Regions from separate parts of the Erwinia sp. TECH1 genome, predicted to be linked through region 1. Evidence: predicted binding sites of a transcription regulator. Region 1 holds the regulator's gene; each other region holds the start of a gene.

Region 1 (4,164 bases):
TTCGGTTTGCAAATCCTGCTGCATCGCCGTAAAGGCGGGCAGATACATATCGGTGGCAAGAAAACCCGCAACGCTGAGCAGCGCGAGGTAAAGTAAAAATCCTTTCGACGGCATGAGATTTTGCTCTTTTTTATCAGGTGAATAGCGGACGGCAGTGTAAAAGAGTGCGATAGCGGTTGTGAAACGGTAATATTTGCGTCTTGCGTTCAAAAATTTTGCAGGAAGAATATGTGGTCAGAACACTCGCTTGAGGTGATTGATGCGGTCGCCCGAACCGGCAGCTTTACCGCCGCAGCGGCGGAGCTGCATCGCGTTCCGTCCGCCATCAGCTATACCGTGCGCCAGCTGGAAGAGTGGCTGGCGGTGCCGCTGTTCGAGCGGCGTCACCGGGACGTGGTCTTAACGGCGGCGGGCGAGGTCTTTATTCAGGAAGGGCGGAGTGTTATCAAAAAAATGCTTGCCACGCGACGCCAGTGTCAGCAGGTCGCCAACGGCTGGCGCGGCCAGCTGAATATTGCCGTCGATCGCATTGTTAAAACCGCGCGTACGCGCCAGCTGGTGGTGGATTTTTACCGACATTTTCCCGATATGGAACTGCATCTTTCACCGGAGGTATTCAACGGCGTATGGGATGCGCTGGCCGACGGCCGGGTTGACGTGGCGATAGGCGCGACGCAGGCCATTCCGGTCGGCGGACGCTTCGCCTTTCGCAATATGGGAATGCTCAACTGGCGCTGCGTGGTGAAGGCGGATCATCCGCTTGCGCAACACCGGGAGAAGGTTAGCGAGGAGGCGATCCGGGAGTGGCCTTCGCTGGTGCTGGAAGATACCTCGCGCGCGCTGCCGAAAAGAACCACCTGGACGCTGGATAATCAGCGACGGCTGGTCGCGCCGGACTGGGAGAGCGCGTTTGATTGCCTGCTGGCCGGGCTGTGTGTCGGCATGGTGCCGGGGCATCTTGCGCAACCGCTGCTGCAAAACGGCTCGCTGTGCGAACTGAGGCTGGATCCGCCTTTTCCGGATAGCCCCTGCTGCGTCAGCTGGTCGGAACAGCAGGCGTCGCCAGCGCTGCGCTGGCTGCTGGATTATTTAGGCGAAACGGAAACGCTGAACAGCGAATGGCTGCGGGAGGCGTAAAAGACGGGCAGCGGATGGCCGCCCGTGCGCTTAGCGACGGTAGTCGAGGAAAGGGCCGTCCGCTACGGAGCGACGTTCAATCAGCGTCGGATGCACTTCAATCGTCTGCGGCTCTTCGCGTTTGCTGGTAATACGATCGAGCAGCATATTGAAGGCCGTTGCGCCCAGACGCTCTTTCGGCTGGTGGACGGTGGTCAGCGCGGGGGTAAAGTAGCGCGAGTTGCGCACGTTATCATACCCGATCACCGAAATATCCTGCGGTACGCGCAGGCCCATCTCGTCTGCGGCGCAAATCGCGCCCATCGCCATCACGTCGCCGCCGCAGAATACCGCGGTAGGACGCTGTTTTTGCGCCAGCAGCTGCTGCATGGCGCGATAGCCCGATTCCGGCTCAAAATCGCCCTGAACCAGCCACTCTTCGCGCAGCGTAATCCCCGCTTCGTTCAGCGCCTTGAGGAAGCCGGCATGACGACCGCCGCCGGTATTGCGCTCCATATGGCCCGGGATCACGCCGATATCGCGGTGGCCGCGATCGATCAGATAGCGGCCTGCCAGATAACCGCCTTCAAAAGCGTTATCGAGAATAGTGTCGGTAAAATCGCCGCGCGACTCGCCCCAGTCCATGACGACCATCGGGATGTTGCGGTGATCTTCCAGCATCTTAATCAGCTCATCCGGGTACTCGGCGCACATGACCAGCAGGCCATCGACGCGTTTTTGCGCCATCATCGACAGATAGGCCTGCTGCTTTTCCAGTTCGTTATGCGCGTTGCCCAAAATCAGCGTATAGCCTTTGGCAAAACAGCTGTGTTCAACCGCCTCAATAATTTCGGCGAAATAGGGCGCCTCGCTGGAGGTCGCCAGCAGGCCAATGGTTTTGGTGTTATTGACCTTCAGGCTGCGGGCCACGGCGCTGGGCGAATAGTGCAGCGCTTTGATCGCTGCCCAGACGGCTTCCCGCGTGTCTTCAGCGACAAAGCGGGTTTTATTAATGACGTGGGACACCGTGGTGGTTGAGACACCGGCGCGTTTGGCCACATCTTTTATGGTTGCCATGGAAAAAGACTCCTGCGCTGTTCAGTAAGTCACTGAAAAGCGGTTTGTTAAACGATTGCCTGGAATGATGATAATCCTGATATAAGTTGCGCATAATTTGTTGCGGAATGGTTATAACAGGAGGGAGTTCAGGGTGGCGAAACAGACTTGAGCAGAACATCATGTCGGCTAAATGCCTGTTGCGCAACAAACCGTGGATTCTAACAAGAGCAGGCGCAGAACACGAGGGTTTTAGGGCAACAGGCGAAAATTTTGCGCAAATAAGAGTAAACCGGCCCGGATCGTTTGCGCGATCCGGGCCTCCAGCCTGCTGAGTGGGCTAGCGGATAGTTTTCGGCGTCATGACGCGGCGAGCGCCGACGTAGTGCTGCTCCCAGTAATCTTCGCTGAGCATACTCACCTGGATATCCTTGCCGGTACGCGGCGACTGGATAAACTTGCCGTTGCCCAGGTAAACGCCAACGTGATCCGCCGAGGCGCGGCCGTTGATGCTGAAAAATACCAGATCGCCTTTTTCCAGCTCGTTGCGCTTGATCGAAGCCGCATCCCGCAGATGGTACATTTCGTTAGCGGTGCGAGGGATCTTAAACTTCACCAGATCTTTATAGGCATACCAGACCAGACCGCTACAGTCGAAACCGGTCTTGGGCGAGGTGCCGCCCCAGAGATAGGGCTTGCCCAGCTGGTTCATCAGCTTGCTCATCGCCGTTTCGCGGGCTTTCTGATAGCGGGCGCGATGCGCTTTGCTGAGCTTAAGCGGGGCCGAGGCCGAGCCGCTGGTTAAGGCTTCCGTCTCTTCGTTGCGCAAGCGATGACGACCATAGCGTTTCTTGGGCGGCAGCGCAGCGGCGACGGTCTGCGTTTTTTTGCGCAGCTTAAACTTTTTAGCAAGGGGCGAACGGCTTTTGGTTGGGCTGGCTTCTTTTACTTTACGTGTAGAGGTTTTCACCGGGCGGCGCTTGCGGCGATCGTCTTCACGAGCAGGCGTGGCGCTGTCTGCTTTGTGGTGGTCCGCTTTAACGGCAGCGTGTGGCGATGCGTGCGCCACAGACATAAACAGCTGGGCAAAGGCCAGCATCAGCAACGTGATGAGTAAACGCATCTTTACCATTAACAGTTTGTGCTCCCGCCAGTGGCAAGAGCATGGCTAAATAAGGAGATCTGCGCCTGGGCAGTCAGTCAGGACGATTCTAATCGAACTCTTTACTAAAAAGTAAGGCCTTTTTTGTTTCAATCGTCGCAAAGCGGTAAAAGCTGTAAAATTTAGCCTGTTCAAACATTTATCTGCGCAAATTTGCCGCTGATATTTACAGTTAACGCAGCACCGCCGGACCGAAAATGGTATTTTAACATTTTGTTTTCCGACCGTAGCGTCAGCGGGCGACTGAAAATGACATTTTCATCACGCTCGCAGACTCGCTACACTATACAGACACGAAGTAGCCGATTGAGGAAGGCATTTATGAGCACCATTGAGAAGATTGAGCGCCAGATCGCAGAAAACCCGATTCTGCTGTATATGAAAGGTTCCCCAAAACTGCCAAGCTGCGGCTTTTCCGCGCAGGCCGTACAGGCGCTGTCCGCCTGCGGCGAGCGTTTCGCCTATGTCGATATCCTGCAGAATCCGGAAATTCGTGCTGAGCTGCCTAAATACGCCAACTGGCCGACTTTTCCACAGCTGTGGGTAGACGGCGAGCTGGTCGGCGGCTGTGACATCATTATTCAGATGTTTCAGGCGGGCGAACTGCAGCAGCTGATCAAAGAGACGGCGCAGAAATATCCTTCCGACGCAACAGAATAAAACGTTGCGCTAAGCGAAGAGACTATCGGACAGGCCTGACAATGCGTCAGGCCTGTTTTTTTTAGTCGAGGTTCGCCGTTTCCGCCAGCGGCCAGCCGCCCAGACGTTTCCAGCGATTAACCAGCTCACAGAACAGATCGGCCGTCTGCACGGTATCATACAGCGCGGAA
Region 2 (4,164 bases), 2.0 Mb from region 1:
GCCATTTACAAAGCTGCTGGCGTTCATCGACAGCGAGCCGTCCTCGCTTTCCCAGTCGCCGTCGCGCAGCGTTATATTTTTCAACGCCAGATTAAGATCGGTCACCGCCCAGTTCTGACCTTCCAGTCGGGCATCGGTTACATCCACTCGCTCGAAATGCACGACGGGCAGCGTCAGTAGAGGCTGTAGAAATTCGGCAAGCGTTTTGCTGCTTTGCAGACGCAGATTGTTCAGCCTTAGCGTGCTGACCTGCCAGCTGCCCTGCTCGTCACGCTGTGCGCTGGCCGTCACCGATCCGCGCGCCACGTCGGCGCCCATATTACTAAGCTCCAGCTGTTTGGACCTGATGCGGCCTTCAATCAGCACATTCCTGGCGGGAATGTCTTTAAACGTCAGCGATCCGGCGCTGAACTGGAAGCTGGCATTATTACCGATAAAGCTTGTCGCCTCGGGCTGCCACGGCATCACGCCGCCGTTTACGTGCTGAGCGTCCAGGGGCAGCATGTCGTGATGGCTGCTAACCGCCATTTCGCTCAGCTGCAAACGCGCTGCGGAAAGAGGCAGTTGGCTGGTTTTGCTGGTAATTCTTAGCGTACCCTGGTTAAGCAAAACGCTGGCAAAATGCAGCGGCCGTGAAAACTGCCCGGCGCTTAACCCTAAGTCGACGCTTTTTGCCACCAGGGTGGCTGGTCGGGTTTTATGGCCGAACGAAACGTCATGAAGGATGAGATGCGATGGCGCGGAAAAATTATGCTCCAGCTTGCCGACTGCCAGCTGATAACTACTGTGCTGGCTAACGGTGCGGCTGAGCCAGCTGGCTCCCCAGCGAGTTTGCAGCAGTAGATACAACACAATGACCAATGCCAGCAGGATAACCAGCAGCGAAAGAAGAATTTTTCCAACAAATTTCATGAGCTATCCCTGTGCGCTTGCAATAAGGGGTGTTATGCCTGATTTATGCGCGAAGCTCAACCCTGGGAAGACGGCAGAAGGCGCTTTGCCCTCTGCCGTTTACGCTATTTCTCCTGCGGGAAAAGCAGATTCAGGATGATAGCGGTAATGCCGCCGGCGGCGATGCCGGAAGAGAGCAGCGTTTTCAGCCATTCCGGTGCGAATTGCAGGATCAGCGGCTGTTGTGAAACGCCCAGTCCCACCGCCAGCGACAGCGCAATAATCATAATCGCCCGACGATTCAACGGCTCGCGCGAGACGATGCGCACGCCCGAGGCCGCAATCGTACCAAACATAACGATGGTCGCGCCGCCCAGCACCGGTTCAGGAATATGCTGCACAAAGCCGCTGACCGCCGGGAAAAGCCCCAGCACGATCAGCATCAGCGCCACCACGAAGCCAACGTAGCGGCTGGCGACGCCGGTCAGCTGGATCACGCCGTTGTTCTGTCCAAAACAGGAGTTGGGAAAGGTATTAAACAGCGCCGAGACGCACGAGTTCAGGCCGTTCGCCAGCACGCCGCCTTTCAGCCGCTTCATATAGAGCGGGCCGCTGACCGGCTGTTCGGAAACGTCGGAAGTGGCGGTAATATCGCCGATGGTTTCCAGCGAGGTCACCATAAATACCAGCATCAGCGGGATCAGCAAATTCCAGTCGATGCCCAGCCCGTAATAGAAAGGCTGTGGCACGGCAATCAGCGGCTGGTTCGTTGCGGCGGTTCCGGCGGGGAGCATATCCATCAGCCAGGCCAGCAGATAGCCAACGGCCATGGCTATCACCAGAGAAGCCACGCGCAAATAAGGATTACGCTGGCGGTTCAGCAAAATAATCACCAGCAGCACCGCGCCGGCCAGCAGCAGGTTCTTTGGCGCACCAAAGGTGTGATCGCCCATGGCGGCAAAACCGCCGCCGATAGAGGTCAGGCCGACCTGGATCAGCGACAGACCGATAATCATCACCACAATGCCGGAAACCAGCGGCGTAATTACGCGGCGCGCCAGATGCAGCACGCGGGAAAGCGCCATTTCGGTAACGGAAGCCAGCATCAGCGTGCCGAACAGGGCGGCCATCATGGTCGGCACATCAGCGCCGCCGTTTTTCAGCGCCATGCCGCCCATGATCAGCGGCGTCACAAAGTTAAAGCTGGTGCCCTGAATCGACAGCAGTCCCGATCCTATCGGCCCCCAGGTTTTTATTTGCAGCACCGAGGCGACCCCGGAGGCGAACAGTGACATGCTGATAATATGCTGCGTGTCCTGAGCGGGCAGGCCCAAAGCCTGGCAGATCAATAGTGCGGGCGTGATAACCGCCACAAACATCGCCAGCAAATGCTGGCAGGCAGCAAACAGCGTTTGCGGCAGCGGGGGACGATCTTCAAGGCGGTAAATTAATTCACTTTTTGCAGCGGGCGCTGCGCTGCGGCTGGCTTCAGAAAAATTAGCGGACATGCTCAGGGGTTCCGTGGCGAACAAAGTGGCGATTTTAAGCTTCTCCACGGCAAAAGCAAACGATTGCCAACAGCATCGGCTAAACGCCGGACGGCAAAGCGAACCACAATTCACTAAGCTTAATCATCGCGCCTGCGGGCCAGAAAAAAGGAAGCACACAATGAACGTATTTATTATTGGCGCAACGGGCGGCGTGGGGCGACGTCTCAGAAAACGGCTGGTCAATGCGGGCCATCAGGTAACGGGGCTGCATCGTCGGGACAGTCAAAAAGAGGCGCTGGAAGCCGATGGTGTAAAACCGGTCAATATCGACCTGATGAACACCAGTAGCGAAAGGCTGGCGGCGGCGATGCAGGGCTGCGATGCCGTGGTGTTCTCCGCAGGCGCAGCAGGCGCTGGCGTAGATCTCACCGACGGCATTGACGGCCGTGGCGCGCGCTTCGCTGCCGAGGCCGCCAGGCTGGCCGGTATTCAGCGTTTTCTGCTGGTTTCCGCTTTTCCGGATGCCGGAAGGGGCAAGGCGCCTTCGCCGGGCTTTGAGCACTATATGCAGGTAAAAAAGCAGGCCGACGTGATGCTTTCCGCCACCTCACTGGACTGGGTGATCCTGCGGCCCGGCACGCTGGTTAACGAAGCGGGCACGGGAAAAGTCAACGCCGGGTTGGCCATCCCTTACGGCACCATCCCGCGCGATGATGTGGCCGCTGTGCTGCATTCGCTGATTGAGCAGCCAGAGGTGAAAAGGGTGATTATTGAGTTAACCGGCGGCGAGCAGCCCGTTAACGAGGCGGTCGCCGCGATGGCTGCCTTTAGCGGCCGGTAGCCGCAGAGCAGGAGAAAAGACAGCAGGCTGCCGGGGGTCAGGCGTTGGTATAGCGCTCGGTTTCCGGCATCCAGCGTTCAATCAGCGCCTGCGCCTGTTCAGGATAGTGCTGATGAATATGGCGGGCGACGCGCTGCACTTCCGGGATCATCGCGCCATCGCGTACCAGATCGGCTACCTTAAATTCGGCGTTGCCCGTCTGGCGCGTGCCCAGCAGTTCGCCAGGACCGCGGATTTCCAGATCGCATTGCGCAATCACAAAGCCGTCGTTGCTGTCGCGCAGAACCTGCAAGCGTTTCTGCGCGGTTTTGCTCAGCGGCGCTTTATAAAGCAGCACGCAGTGGGAGGCAACCGAGCCGCGACCGACGCGGCCCCGCAGCTGATGCAGCTGCGCCAGGCCCAGCCTTTCCGGGTTTTCAATGATCATCAGGCTGGCATTAGGCACATCCACGCCAACTTCGATGACCGTAGTAGCGACCAGCAGGTCAATCTCGCCCTGTTTAAACGCCTGCATCACCGCCTGCTTCTCGGTGGGTTTCATCCTGCCATGCACCAGCCCGACGTGCAGCTCTGGCAGCGCCAGCTTCAGCTCTTCCCAGGTGGCTTCGGCGGCCTGGGCTTCCAGCTGTTCCGACTCTTCAATCAGCGTACAGACCCAGTAGGCCTGGCGACCTTCGCCGCTACAGGCGTTCTGCACGCGGGTAATAATATCGGCGCGCCGCGTATCGGGAATGGCGACGGTAGTGACCGGCGTACGGCCCGGCGGCAGCTCGTCAATGGTGGAGGTTTCCAGATCCGCATAGGCGGTCATCGCCAGCGTACGCGGGATCGGCGTCGCGGTCATAATCAGCTGATGAGGATGAAAACCCTGCTCCTGACCTTTCTCCCACAGCGCCAGCCGCTGGTGGACGCCAAAGCGGTGCTGCTCGTCAATAATCACCA
Region 3 (4,164 bases), 1.8 Mb from region 1:
CATTCGCTATCACGTAGCCAACTATCAGCCGATGCCAATGGCGAGAATGTTTAAAACCGCCGACGCCGCGCCGATGAGCTCGGCCGCGCAAACCTACGAGCAGCAGAGCATTCACTTTGACGATCAGGTGGATGTGGTGTTTGAGCTACAGCGCAAGCAGTAATCTCAGCTTGCTGAAAGCCGCGTCCGGTAAGCATTCCGGACGCTTTTCTTTGCCAGGGATGCCAGGCAAAAATCCGCTCCAACCTGAGCGCTATTCCCCCTGGCGCAGCACGCGATGGCCGTGGGCAATCAGCGCGTCGGTCACTTTGCGCATCAGGCGGCTTTCCGGCGCAAAACGATGCCAGTACAGCATTCGGCGCTGAAACAGCCCCGGCGTCAGATCGATCAGTTCGCCTTCCGCCAGCTCGCGCTCAATCTGTAAGTGCGGGATCATACAGCAGGTCGTGCCCTGACGCGCCAGCTGCACAAAAGCCTCCGACGAGTTAACGATATGGCACGGCACGCTGCCGGGCGACAGATCGAAATTCTGCTGTAAAAACGCCTGATGCATATCGTCAAGATGATCGAAAGCCACCGCCGGCGCCTTCAGCAGTGCGGAGCGGGTCACGCCGTTCGGAAAGTAGCGCGCGGCGAACTCTTTCGAGCCGACAAACAGATAATCCAGCGCGCCGAGCTGATCCACCAGGCAGCTTGGCAGCGGCTGCGGCTGGATACTTACCGCGCCGACTACTTCGCCGCGCCGCAGGCGCTCCTGGGTACGGGTTTCGTCTTCCACCTGAAGATTCAGGCGCACCGGTGAATCGCTCAGCACCGTTTTCAGCGCGGGCAGCAGCCAGGTCGCCAGACTGTCGGCGTTCACTGCCAGCGACAGCAGCAGCGGCGTGGTGCCGCTGTTTTCATCGCCCAGCCACTCTTCTTCCAGCAGCTCTACCTGATGCAGCAACGCCAGCAGCTTTTGCCCCTGTTCGGTAGGGCGAGGCGGCACGGTGCGCACCAGCAGCGGCTGACCAAACATATTTTCCAGCTGCTTGATGCGCTGGGAAACGGCTGACTGGGTAATACAAAGTTTTTGCGCCGCGCGTTCAAAGCCGCGCTCGCGAATGACTGCATCCAGCGCCTGAAGCGTTCGATAGTCCGGGCGTTTCATTGTTGTTTTAGCTCTCTTTCAGGTGTGGAATCTGCACTATGCCATATTTTTGCCATTTTGCCCTGCGCTTAAAGCTGGCGTCCCGGTTTTGCGGTCTCTCTTCCAGAGTGACAACAAATGGCGCCGCAGGGCGGTTTTTTCAACGAGGGTTGCTTTATACTATCGCCACACAGTAGCAGCACGGATTCTAAACTTACCATGACGCAGGATGAACTGAAAAAAGCCGTTGGCTGGGCCGCGTTAAACTATGTTGAACGCGGCACTATCGTTGGCGTGGGCACCGGATCGACCGCCGCCCACTTTATTGATGCGCTGGGCTCGATTAAAAATGAGATTGAAGGCGCGGTTTCCAGCTCGGAGGCTTCCACGCTCCGGCTGAAAAGCTTAGGTATTCCGGTTTTCGATTTGAACGAGGTGGATTCCCTGTCGGTTTACGTTGACGGCGCCGACGAGATCAACAGCGCGATGCAGATGATTAAAGGCGGGGGCGCGGCGCTGACCCGTGAAAAAATCATTGCCGCCGTGGCGAAGAAGTTCGTCTGCATCGCCGACGAATCCAAGCAGGTCGACGTGCTGGGCAAATTTCCGCTGCCGGTCGAGGTCATTCCTATGGCTCGCAGCTTTGTGGCGCGCGAGCTGGTGAAGCTGGGCGGCCTGCCGGAATATCGTCAGCAGGTGGTCACCGATAACGGTAACGTCATCCTGGACGTGCATAATCTGAAAATCCTGGATGCCGTCGCGCTGGAAAAAGCCATCAACGCGCTGCCGGGCGTAGTCACGGTGGGGCTTTTCGCCACGCGTGGCGCGGACGTGGCGCTGATCGGCACGGCAAACGGTGTAAAAACGCTGGGCGATTAGCTGATTAGCGTGGCCGTTTTACCAGCCGGGAATGGCCGGTAGTGCATCAAGGTCGTGGCCGTCAGCCGCGACCTTAAGCGCCAGGCTCTAAGTCATAGCTGTAGCCATAGCTATAAGCGCCAGGTCATAGCTGTAGCCGTAAGCTCTGAATGCTAAGTGCTAAGTGCTAAGTGCTAAGTGCTAAGTACTAAGTACTAAGTGCCAGGTGCTAAATGCCAGGCCACAATCGATAAGCTCTAAGCTCTAAGCTCTAAGCTCTAAGCTCTAAGCTCTAAGCTCTAAGCTCTAAGCTCTAAGCCATAAAAAAACGATCTTACCGGCGCGGCTATCGCCTCGGTTAATTTTTATAAAAAAACATCTTTTCTTTTGCCCCACAAATTTGGTGACTTATGTCACGGAATTTACCCCCGCCTCGCGATCCTGCTGACGATGCTTCACGTGTCATGATTATCTGCCGATTTATGCTGATGCTTTCGGCTGCCGTGCTGGCCGCAAGGCAATCGTTTGTATTGCCGCGCGCGTAAATTTTGATATTTTGACAGAAGGCTGACTTATTCCTCACGGAGTCAGTCACTTCTGAAGTCTGCTGAATAGGGTCGGGAAATGGCAAAAGTATCACTGGAGAAAGACAAGATTAAGTTCCTGCTGGTCGAAGGCGTGCACCAGAGCGCGATTGAGAATCTTCGGGCGTCAGGCTACACCAACATCGAATTTCACAAGGGCGCGCTGGACAGCGAAACGCTGAAAGAAGCGATCCGCGATGCGCACTTTATTGGTATCCGCTCGCGTACCAACCTGACCGAAGAGATTTTCGCCGCGGCAGAAAAACTCGTCGCGGTAGGCTGCTTCTGCATCGGCACTAACCAGGTCGATTTGCAGGCCGCAGAAAAACGCGGTATTCCGGTGTTCAATGCGCCTTTCTCCAATACCCGATCCGTAGCAGAACTGGTCATCGGCGAGCTGCTGCTGATGCTGCGCGGCGTACCGGCCGCCAATGCTAAAGCGCACCGCGGCATCTGGAACAAGCTGGCGGTCGGCTCTTATGAGGCGCGCGGCAAAAAGCTGGGCATTATCGGCTATGGCCATATCGGTATGCAGCTGGGCGTGCTGGCCGAAAGCTTAGGGATGCACGTCTACTTTTACGATATCGAAAGCAAGCTGCCGCTCGGCAACGCCACGCAGGTTCGCTACCTCTCCGAACTGCTGAATATGAGTGATGTGGTCAGCCTGCACGTGCCGGAAACGGCCTCCACCCAGAATATGATGGGTGCGGAAGAGCTGGCGATGATGAAACCCGGCTCGCTGCTGATCAACGCTTCACGCGGCACGGTAGTGGATATTCCGGCGCTGTGCAAAGTGCTGGCGGACAAACATCTGGCCGGCGCGGCCATCGACGTCTTCCCGGAAGAGCCGGCAACTAACGCCGATCCGTTTAATTCGCCGCTGTGCGAGTTCGACAACGTGATCCTGACGCCGCATATCGGCGGTTCAACGCAGGAAGCGCAGGAAAATATCGGGATTGAAGTAGCGGGTAAACTGGCGAAATACTCAGATAACGGCTCGACGCTGTCAGCGGTTAACTTCCCGGAAGTGTCGCTGCCGATGCATGGCCAGCAGAGCCGCCTGCTGCATATTCACGAGAACCGTCCCGGCGTGCTGACCGCCATCAACAATATCTTTGCCGGTCAGGGCATCAACATTGCCGCGCAGTATCTGCAAACCACGCCGCAGATGGGCTATGTGGTGATCGATATCGATGCGACGAAGGAAGTGGCCGACAACGCGCTTCAGCAGATGAAAGCGATTCCGGGCACCATTCGCGCTCGTCTGCTTTACTGATGACGCAAAGCGTCCCCGCTCGTGGGACGCTTTTCCTGCCATTGCCAGAGCCGCGAAGGCGTAATTATCGCCGGCAAAGGCACATCCCATTCCGCCACGGGCAATGTTTCTACCTGCTGACAGTCATGCGCCAGGCCAATCGGCAACAGGCCGTGCTGCGGCCAATTTTGCAGAGTGCGGTCATAAAAGCCGCCGCCCATACCCAGACGCTGTCCGGCCCGATCGAACGCCACCAGCGGCACCATTATCACATCCAGCTCGTCCAGCGTGGCCAGGTTGCGGATATCCAGCGGCGGTTCCGGGATACGCAGACGGTT

The links. Region 1 encodes PurR, which represses purine synthesis genes. Its sites were predicted from a motif close to CANGCAAACGTTTGCNTG; they were not measured.
Region 2: the regulator PurR is predicted to act here: its motif matches at 2,452-2,469, upstream of ACVWZ0_RS00530 (nucleobase:cation symporter-2 family protein).
Region 3: the regulator PurR is predicted to act here: its motif matches at 2,502-2,519, upstream of serA (phosphoglycerate dehydrogenase).

Annotation. Positions count from the first base shown of each region.
Region 1 covers NZ_JBSRZK010000001.1:2,106,613-2,110,776, forward strand. The annotation lists gene punC (purine nucleoside transporter PunC) at 1-114, opposite strand, end outside; gene punR (DNA-binding transcriptional activator PunR) at 229-1,137, shown strand; gene purR (HTH-type transcriptional repressor PurR) at 1,168-2,193, opposite strand; gene ACVWZ0_RS09940 (C40 family peptidase) at 2,513-3,295, opposite strand; gene ACVWZ0_RS09945 (Grx4 family monothiol glutaredoxin) at 3,656-3,994, shown strand; gene rnt (ribonuclease T) at 4,056-4,164, opposite strand, start outside.
Region 2 covers NZ_JBSRZK010000001.1:105,597-109,760, reverse strand. The annotation lists gene ACVWZ0_RS00535 (AsmA family protein) at 1-912, opposite strand, end outside; gene ACVWZ0_RS00530 (nucleobase:cation symporter-2 family protein) at 1,017-2,399, opposite strand; gene ACVWZ0_RS00525 (SDR family oxidoreductase) at 2,560-3,222, shown strand; gene recG (ATP-dependent DNA helicase RecG) at 3,260-4,164, opposite strand, start outside.
Region 3 covers NZ_JBSRZK010000001.1:3,902,765-3,906,928, reverse strand. The annotation lists gene ACVWZ0_RS18290 (oxidative stress defense protein) at 1-163, shown strand, start outside; gene ACVWZ0_RS18285 (LysR family transcriptional regulator ArgP) at 254-1,150, opposite strand; gene rpiA (ribose-5-phosphate isomerase RpiA) at 1,349-2,008, shown strand; gene serA (phosphoglycerate dehydrogenase) at 2,612-3,847, shown strand; gene ACVWZ0_RS18270 (5-formyltetrahydrofolate cyclo-ligase) at 3,841-4,164, opposite strand, start outside.